Regions from separate parts of the Solibacillus sp. GQ1 genome, predicted to be linked through region 2. Evidence: predicted binding sites of a transcription regulator. Region 2 holds the regulator's gene; each other region holds the start of a gene.
What was found. Region 2 encodes Rex, which represses fermentation and respiration genes when NADH is low (regulators of the CRP and FNR family bind a similar motif). Its sites were predicted from a motif close to TTGTGAAATATTTCACAA; they were not measured.

Region 1 (3,269 bases), on a different contig from region 2:
TATTGAAGTCGATGAATTTTGGTACGAATTAATTACATCCTTCACGTAAATAAGTGCTTCGTTCACCGGAAATCCCAATGATCCGCTGAAGAAAACAAAAAAAGCCTTCATCCCGGTAAAGGGACGAAGACTATTATTTCGTGGTACCACCCTAATTTATAATGCGCAATGCATTATATCTCAAGTGCTTGTAACGTAAGCAAACGGCAGTGATTAGCTGCACTCTGGAGTAGCTTTCAGTATTTATTCGGGGAGATTTTTTCAGCCGGGAAATCTCTTTCTGCTCACGAAATTCATACGTACTTGTTCCATCATCGTTTTCATTTTATTATGCTCTTCATTATAAAAAATAGACACCGTGCTGTCAATCGGCATTCCTTAATAATTAAAACGTTTTTTCGTCAGTAAAATTAAAAGGATTGCAGGCACTGTACAAATGATCATTCCTAAGAACGCCAGACCTGGCTCGATTTCATAAAGTGCACCACCTAATAATGTAAGAATCGCTGCACTTAAACTCATTGCAAGTGCCGAATAAATCCCCTGTGCATTTGGGATCTGCTCCTGTGGTAAAGCTTTTGAAATATAGCGGATAAAGGCATAATGCGCCATCGCAAATGACAGAGCGTGAAGTGCCTGAGATATGATAAACATCGGCATATTCGGAAATGCGTAAACTAAAATCCAACGAACGCTCGAGCCAATTGCCGCAACAAGCAATAATGAAGAAGGTTTCCATTTTGTTAAAATTGTATCGGCCTTGAAAAAATAAAGAACTTCAGATATTACTGCGACATTTAAAATCATGCCGATATAAAACGGATTGACATTCAGATCCTGTAAATAAATATAGCCATAGTTATAGTACGATGCATGTGCCCCCTGAAGTAAAATGACGACAAACAATACGATGATAAAGCTTTTCACTTCAAATAGACCCTTCATTGAGAGCGTTTTTCCATCCTCTTTTACAGGCACTATACTTAAAACTTGAGGTGCAGGCATGAATTGAATGATGAGCAATGCCGTTAAACCTAAAATCATCATCCATAAGATCATTTGCTCCCCGTACATCCCGCTGATCATACTGATGATTAATACAGCGACGACAAACCCGAAAGATCCTAACGAACGCGCTTTCCCATAATGTATGGTTCCATGTTGCATTAATGTGGAAGCACTGCTCTCAACAGCCGGTAATAAAGCCGGGTAAAAAGCACTGAACAGTAACGTCATTAAAAATAAGCCGCTGAATGAATTGATCGGTATGTATAGCAGCGTCACAATTAATGAACTTGCAGTAAAAAAGATCAGCACATTTTTGTTGCTCATTACTTTAGAAACAAACGGGAAAATAAACATCGTCGAGATGGCCCGTGCAACCAGTCCAAAGCCCATTATAATGCTCGCTTCCGAAACCGTAAGCCCTTTATCATTAATAAGCCAACCTGTCCAGTATGGCAGGAAAATACCCCATGTAATAAAGAACATAAAGAAGTTTTTCGCGAGCCAACGCTGATTATTCATAGTCTTCATCCTTTTTCTTTTTTATTAAGTTGAATATTAACATGAGAAATACTACAATAATGTGAGAAATCTCATATTTAATTGGAAGGAGTTGCTTTATAATTTGAGAAAGTTACCAATAGATGAAAGTCTCTCATATATCGAACAATACCCGATTTCCCAATATTTTTCTTTTGATATTGTTCCATTTATCCATGTGTATGAATTCGATAAAGGCGAATTTATTTTCCATGAGCATTCCTTCCCTGACTATTTGTATTACATGGTTGAAGGGAAAGCTAAATTATATATTACCCATAAAAACGGGAAAATTTCTCTTATCGATTTTATTACAGCCCCAACATTTATGGGCGAAATGGAACTGTTAAATGCCGAACGCTATTCAAAAGGCATTCAAACTTCATCAAAGTCAGTATGTTTTGCGATTTCCATTCAGGAAGTGAAGGAAAAATTATTGGCAGATCCTGTGTTTCTGAAAATGCTCTGTATTTTTTTAAGTCACAAAGCAACGACAGCCACAGCAAAATATACACAAAACCAGGCCTATCCGTTGGAAAACCGATTAGCCTCATTCATTCTACTATCATCGGATCAACAATTCTATAAAGAAAAACATACAGAAGTATGTGATTACTTAGGTGTATCGTATCGCCACCTGTTATTTGTCCTAGCACAATTTAGTGAAGCCGGCTATATAACGAAACAAAATCGCGGGTATGTACTGAAGAATCGGTCTGAACTGGAAAAACTCGCATCAGAAATTACGTATTAAAAAAGACTGCGCTAAAATATTTTTAGCACAGTCTCTTGAACACTGAAAGATTTTAAATAAACATACCAGCAATTGCAGCTGATAGTAATGATGCTAATGTACCTGCAGCAACCGCTTTAATCGCAAGCTTTGCAATCATTGGACGTTTATCCGGTGCCATACCACCTAAACCACCGATTAAAATACCCATTGAGCTTAAGTTTGCAAAACCACAAAGTGCAAACGAAATAATAATGGCTGTTTTGTCAGAAAGCTCGCCGATAACCGGTCCGAAGTTAGAGTAGGCAACAAATTCATTTAAGATTAATTTTTGACCGATAAATGAACCTGCACGTACTGCCTCGTCCCAAGGTACACCGATTAAAAATGCTAATGGAGCAAATACATAACCTAATAAACCTTCAAGTGTTACATTTTCAAAACCGAATAATCCTGTAATACCACCTAAAATACCGTTTAATAAGGCAATTAATGCGATGAAACTTAATAGCATTGCTCCAACATTTACTGCTAATTTCAATCCGTCAGATGCACCTACTGCAGCTGCATCAATAACATTTGTCGCTTCAGAATTACGCTCTAATTTAAAGTCATCTTCATTTACTTCTTCTGTTTCAGGAATCATTAATTTCGCCATTACAAGTCCAGCTGGAGCAGCCATGAAACTTGCCGCCAGTAAGTATTCAAGTGGAACACCTAATAACGAATAACCGATTAATACTGAACCTGAAACTGATGCAAGTCCACCTGTCATAACTGCGAACATTTGCGATTTCGTCATTTTATTTAAAAATGGACGAATTACAAGCGGTGCTTCTGTTTGTCCAACGAAAATATTGGCAGCAGCATTTACTGATTCCGCTTTTGTTGTACCTAATACTTTTGATAAGAATCCACCAATAATCTTAATGACAAATTGCATAATTCCCAAGTAATAAAGGACAGAGATTAAAGATGAGAAGAAAATAAT
Region 2 (3,269 bases):
AGTAATGGCCATTCATCCCAAAGCTCACTAAGTACAGATTTATTTGAATGAAGCTTCGCCTGCTCCTGATCATAATAGCCGATTTGAACATTCGTACCGTAACGGATATCCCCGGCCAGTGCCTCGATATCTTGAACGATTGTTTTCAATAAGGTAGATTTCCCCACACCGTTTGGACCGACAAGTGCAATACGATCTTCTCTAAAGACGCGCATCCCAATATTTTGGGAAATAGCCTTGTCCGTAAAACCGATTGTTAAATTATCCACCGACAGCACGTCATTTCCGCTTTGGCGCTCAATTGTAAAGCCGAAGTTGGCACTCTTTTCATCGCCATCAGGAGATTCCATCCAACTTGTCTTCTCCAGCACTTTACGACGCGACTGGGCCATCTTTGTAGTTGAAGCTCGGGCAAGGTTTTTTTGGATAAACGTTTCGAGTTTGGCCTTTTCATCCATCTGACGCTCATACATTTTTAAATCACGTTCATAGTTTTTCGCCTTTTCATCTAAATAGGCACTATAGTTCCCTACATACTTCGACACTTTTGTACGAGACACTTCGTAAACAATCGACACGACCTGATCTAAGAAATAACGGTCATGCGAAACAATTAAAATCGCGCCATCATAACCTTTTAAATAGCCTTCCAGCCAGGAAAGTGTTTCAATATCCAGATGGTTGGTCGGCTCATCTAAAATAAGGAGGTCAGGCTTTGACAAAAGAAGCTTAGCGAGGGCTAGGCGTGTCCGTTGTCCGCCGGATAGAGAGCGAATCGGCTTTTGATAATCTTCAGGGAAAAATTGCATCCCATGTAAAACAGAGCGGGTATCGGCTTCATACTGGTAACCGCCTGCATCTTTAAAGTCATGCTGCAACTGATCATATTCCGCCATAATGCGTGCATACTGTTCGCTATCTTCATATATTGCAGGATCGGCCATTTGCTGTTCAAGTTGACGCAACGTTTTCTCCTGATTTTGCAGGTTTACGAAAATTGTCATCATTTCGTCCCAAATCGAAAGTTCAGAGTCAATGCCTGCATGCTGCTCTAAATAGCCGACTTGGATATCTTTTGGAATAATAATTTCACCAGAGTCATAGCTCATTTGTCCGGCAATTATTTTTAATAACGTGGACTTGCCGGCACCGTTTCGTCCTACTAATGCCACACGATCACGGTGCTGTACTTCTAATTTTACACCGCTTAATATTTCATCTGTAATAAAGGATTTATATAATTGATTTACTTGTAAGACAATCATGTTTACACCTCAGTTTCTCCTATTTAGTTTAATGGATGGGAACATTGTACGCAACGATGGATACTTTACTTGTCGCTCCTTGTTTAGTAAGATTAACTTGCTTCTGCACAAAGAGTGGAGTTCATGTTAAGCGTGTCATATCGCTTGGCGACAACTATGTGATTAAATCATGTTGGTCATCCTCGACAGGTTATACGGGGCATTATTTGAAAAAGATTTCCAAATGTACATAGGAGGAGAATGTGTGAAACAAGAAGTAAAAATTCCACAAGCAACAACAAAAAGACTTCCTCTTTATTATCGATTTTTAAAAAACTTCGCAACTGAAGGTAAAAAGCGTATTTCTTCACAGGAATTAAGTGATGCGATGAAAATAGATTCGGCTACGATTCGACGTGACTTTTCTTATTTTGGAGCACTTGGTAAAAAGGGATATGGATATGATGTCCAGTATTTACTCGAATTTTTCCGTCAAACTCTGGACCAGGACGAGGTGATGAATGTTGCATTAATAGGGGTCGGGAATCTGGGAAATGGCTTACTAAAATATAACTTCCAAAAAAATCATAACACGCGTATCGTTGTTGCATTTGATACGAAGGCACCGATGGAAGGAACGACGATCAGTGATATTCCAGTATTCCATCCAGATCGTTTGGAGGAAATGTATGAGGAATTTGGCGCGGAGTTAGCAATATTAACGGTTTCATCCCGCTCAGCACAAATGATGACAGACCGACTCGTTAAAATAAATGCAAAAGGTATATTAAATTTCACACCAGTACGATTATCTGTTCCCGATACGATTAAAGTGATGAACATTGATCTATCGGTAGAACTACAGGCTCTTACGTATTTAGTGCGAAACTCAGGTAAGTAATAAAATGTTCATTACTATAAATAGCATATTCTAGTTAATTAATGTAAAATATACATAATAATAGAGGAGGTGGCTATAGTGATAGTACATCTAAACGCGATTACACCTGTGAGCCTGATTATCATTGGACTGATTGCTTTGTTAATATTCGGACCCAAAAAATTGCCATCATTAGGTCGTGCGATGGGGACAACTTTACGTGAATTCCGTAGCGCTACTAAAGGCTTGACGGATGACGATGACGATTTCGATACAAAGAAAAAAGTGATTGAACATAAAGAGAACGAAAAAAACGAAGTAAAGTAAAATAAGGATGTCTTGCTATGAATTCAAGAGAATTAACCGTAGTTGAACATATGGAAGAGCTTAGAAAACGCCTATTTTTCGTAGCGATTTTCTTCGTGATGGCTCTTTTCATCGGTTTCTATACGGCGAAACCACTTATTCGATACATTCAACGCAGTGATCTAGCTGCCAGTTTTTCAATGAACGCATTTAGTCCGGCAGATCCTTTAACCGTTTATTTACAAGTTACATTTATTGTAGCTGCCGTTATTGTATCTCCATTATTGCTTTACCAGCTATGGGCGTTTATAACACCTGGTTTGCATGAGGCAGAACGTAAGGCAACATTGAAATATATTCCGTATGCTTTTGTACTGTGTATAGGGGGAATAGCCTTTGCTTATTTTGTGTTATTTCCATTTATAATGCGCTTTATGACGGATTTATCCAATGATTTGAACATTACGCAAACAATCGGTATTAATGAATTCTTCTCATTTCTAATTAAGTTAATTGTACCCTTTGCGGTGCTATTTCAATTGCCTGTTGTTACACTGTTTCTTTCTCGTCTCGGAATCATCAGCCCGAAGCTTATGGTGAAATTTCGAAAATATGCCTATTTTGTATTGATCGTAATTTCGGTATTGCTGGCACCGCCTGATTTAGTATCGAATATCATTATTGCGATTCCGCTATTTGTTTTATATGAACTGAGTATTGTCATTGCACGTCTCGGTTATCGAAAATATGAAGTGGCTGAAAAAGAACGCATATTAGCAGAAGAAGAACGTGAACGTGAACTGCAAGTAGAGGAGCTACTTGAAATGCAGCGTAGGCAA
Region 3 (3,269 bases), on a different contig from region 2:
TCGTAGTGTTCGAGCAGGATTAATTGTTCGAGCTGCTGTTCATTTAAAATAAACAAAGAATTTGATGTATCAAAATCTTTCATCTTCACACCTCTTTCTCGACATTTACTACCATTATAATAGTTTTTTGTTAAAATTTGTTGTTTTTTGCAGAAATAAAAAGACATACCCGAAAGAAAGTGACTTTCGGGTATGTCTATATTAATTAATATGCTAGGCCAAATAACGCTTTAATATGAGTCATATAGCGGATATTTGAAGCTTCTTTCATTAATGAAGCTGGTAAACCTACTAATTGAGTATTGTTTGCCCCAACTGTAGCAATACCGTCTTTGCGGCCTAAAGAACCTAACGTACCTGAGTTAGTAAATTTGAATTCTTTTAGGTCAGCACCTTTAATTTGTGCAAAAATATTGTAACCAGCAATTTCACCTTGCTGCCATGCTACTTGAGCAGTTGGAGCATAGGTTGGACGGTCACCTGGGTTTGGAATATGTGCTGAAGCATCACCAATAACAAATACTTCAGGATGTGAAGTAGATTGTAAGAAGTCATTGATTGTTGCTTTACCGCGATCTGCAGCTAAACCTGATTCTGCTACTAATGGAAGTGGAGCAACTCCACCTGTCCACACTAATGTGTTTGCAACGATTGGTTCACGGTCTTTTAATTGAATAACATTGCCTTCAACGCCAGTAACAGGTGTTGATGTAATGAATTCTACACCGCGTTTAGATAATGACTGAGTTGCACGATCGATTAAGTTTTCTGGGAATACCGGTAAGATTTTTGGACCTGCTTCAACTAGTTTGATTTTAAGATCTTCAAATTTAACACCGTATTTCGCCGCAACTTTAGGGAAGTGGTCTACGATTTCACCAACAAGCTCAACGCCTGTTAAACCGCCACCGCCGATAACGATTGTCGCATCTGCTTCGTCTTTTGTTGTTGCATATGCTTTAATGCGTGCTTCGATATGCTCGCGAATTGCATTAGCTTCATCAACTGATTTTAATACGAAAGAGTTTTCCTCTAAACCTGGGATTCCGAAGAAACCTGTTTGGCTGCCTAGAGCAACAACTAATGTATCGTATTGTAATGTTTTGCCGTTTGAAAGTACTACATTTTTGCTTTCAACGTCAAAGCTGTTTACTTTTGCGATTTCCAAGTTGATGTCATAACCTTTGAAAATCTTTTCAAGTGGCAATGCTACAGCACCTTCAGCAATTGTACCGCCAGCTAAACGGTGTAATTCAGTAATGATTTGATGTGTAGGGAATTGGTTTACAACTGTAATACGCGCTTCGTCTTTATTTAAATATTTACGAGCTGTTTGTGCTGCTAATACACCAGCAAATCCAGCACCTAAAATAACGATTTCTTTAGTTACCATATTAAAAATCCTCCAATAAAATTAGATTATACAAATTATTTCATTTGTTTACGTTCAGATGCTACTTGTAAAAATGCATTAGCAAAACGTAATGCCCCTTGAACTTGTGGGTCTTTTAACATTTTTAATAAGCCGAATACGCCTACTGTTTCATTGCTTACTTCAGCACGGTCTTTTGCTTCGATCGCTGTTTGTGCCAATGATTTTGCAGTACCAACGACTGGACTAGCCATTTCTGTTACAGCAGCAACTGTATCATTTTTTAATGTTTCGTCAGTTGCAACACTCGTCGCGAAATCATATGCTTTTGTTAATAATGTAGTCATCTCAGCCAATTTCGGTAAGTTATCTACTAAAGTAGTTAATGAAGCTTGTACCTCTGGCTTTAGTAACTGGTCTAATACATCTAATTGCTCTTGTGTAACAGCCATTTTTTCTACCTGCTGATTATTCATTTCTGACATAATAACTCTCCTTTGCCATCACTTAATATTATTTTTTTTCGAAAATTTTATACCGATTGTAAAAACTTTCACATACCATTCAATAAGCAACGATAGCACAAAGATTCGTTTGTTACAATTAGAAAACGGAAATAAACGACCGAAAAACTTAATTCAAGAATATTCTGTTATTTTATTATTAAAAAAAATTTTGTTTTTATGTATTTAGCGTATTTTTGTGTATTTTATAATAAAAATTTCCCTTCATTATTTTTAATATTGGAATTATTTTATAAGTTGTTTCTTATCATTATTAAAGGTTAATTAGGTATTTATATGTTAGAAAACAAAAATTCTTTACAAGTAAAAGTGATTCGCCCCCTCCTCTATTTCCCACCATGTTATTTTTCTAAAAAAACTTACTCTCCAAACGGTTGATTTGACTCAATAGGAACCTCCACGTTGCTATGAAACGAAAAAGTGCGTACTTTTTTTAATTTTTAACTGGATCCATAATAAAAAAGCAACGAAATACTTATTCAATTGGAGGATCAATAAATGATTACTAGTTTACAGGATACAATCAAATTAAATAATGAGGTAAAAATGCCAGCAATGGGCCTTGGCGTCTTTCAGGTGGAAAACGACACAACAGCAGAAATCGTTAAAAATGCGATTGAGCTAGGTTACCGCAGCATTGATACAGCCGCTATTTACGGAAACGAAGCGGGTGTTGGCGAGGGCATTAAATTAGCACTGGCCTCTACCGGTTTAAATAGAGAGGACTTATTCATCACATCTAAAGTTTGGAATGCCGGATTAAATTATGAGGAAACTGTTTCAGCTTACGAAGAGAGCTTGGAAAAATTAGGGCTGGACTATTTGGATCTATATTTAATCCACTGGCCAGGTAAAAATAAATTTGCCGAGTCTTGGAGTGCTTTAGAGGATCTGTATATAAAAGGTAAAATCAGAGCAATCGGTGTTTGCAATTTCAATATTTCGCATTTGCAGGATTTAATGAAAAACGCTCGGGTAACACCAGTCATTAACCAAGTTGAGTTTCACCCGCGCTTACAACAACAATCATTACGTGCATTTTGCAAAGAGCACAATATTCAATTGGAAGCTTGGGCTCCATTAATGCAAGGCGATCTACTCGAAGATCCGACGATTGCAAAGATTGCCGAAAAGTATGGAAAATCAAATTCACAAGTTATTTTACGTTGGGATATTCAAAATGGAGTTATCACGATTCCTAAATCCGTTCGTAAAGAGCGGATGGCGCAAAATGCCGACATTTTTGACTTTAGTCTAACTGATGAAGAAATGCAGATTATTAATGCGATGAATTTAGATAAACGGGTCGGTCCGGATCCGGTAGTTTTTGATTTCTAATTTGAATGGAAGATTTGAAGAGACAAAAAGCCTCA

Region 1: the regulator Rex is predicted to act here: its motif matches at 1,587-1,604, upstream of yeiL (transcriptional regulator YeiL).
Region 3: the regulator Rex is predicted to act here: its motif matches at 1,914-1,931, upstream of AC6CH1_RS08070 (helical membrane plugin domain-containing protein).

What each region holds. Positions count from the first base shown of each region.
Region 1 is NZ_JCAXEX010000001.1:2,081,036-2,084,304, forward strand. It holds T-box leader at 117-324, opposite strand; gene AC6CH1_RS10690 (3-phenylpropionate MFS transporter) at 379-1,527, opposite strand; gene yeiL (transcriptional regulator YeiL) at 1,631-2,299, shown strand; gene AC6CH1_RS10700 (NupC/NupG family nucleoside CNT transporter) at 2,352-3,269, opposite strand, start outside.
Region 2 is NZ_JCAXEX010000009.1:5,801-9,069, forward strand. It holds gene AC6CH1_RS18750 (ABC-F family ATP-binding cassette domain-containing protein) at 1-1,265, opposite strand, end outside; gene AC6CH1_RS18755 (redox-sensing transcriptional repressor Rex) at 1,510-2,145, shown strand; gene tatA (twin-arginine translocase TatA/TatE family subunit) at 2,224-2,451, shown strand; gene tatC (twin-arginine translocase subunit TatC) at 2,469-3,269, shown strand, end outside.
Region 3 is NZ_JCAXEX010000001.1:1,603,194-1,606,462, forward strand. It holds gene AC6CH1_RS08060 (serine protease) at 1-83, opposite strand, end outside; gene AC6CH1_RS08065 (NAD(P)/FAD-dependent oxidoreductase) at 206-1,393, opposite strand; gene AC6CH1_RS08070 (helical membrane plugin domain-containing protein) at 1,429-1,857, opposite strand; gene AC6CH1_RS08075 (aldo/keto reductase) at 2,395-3,234, shown strand.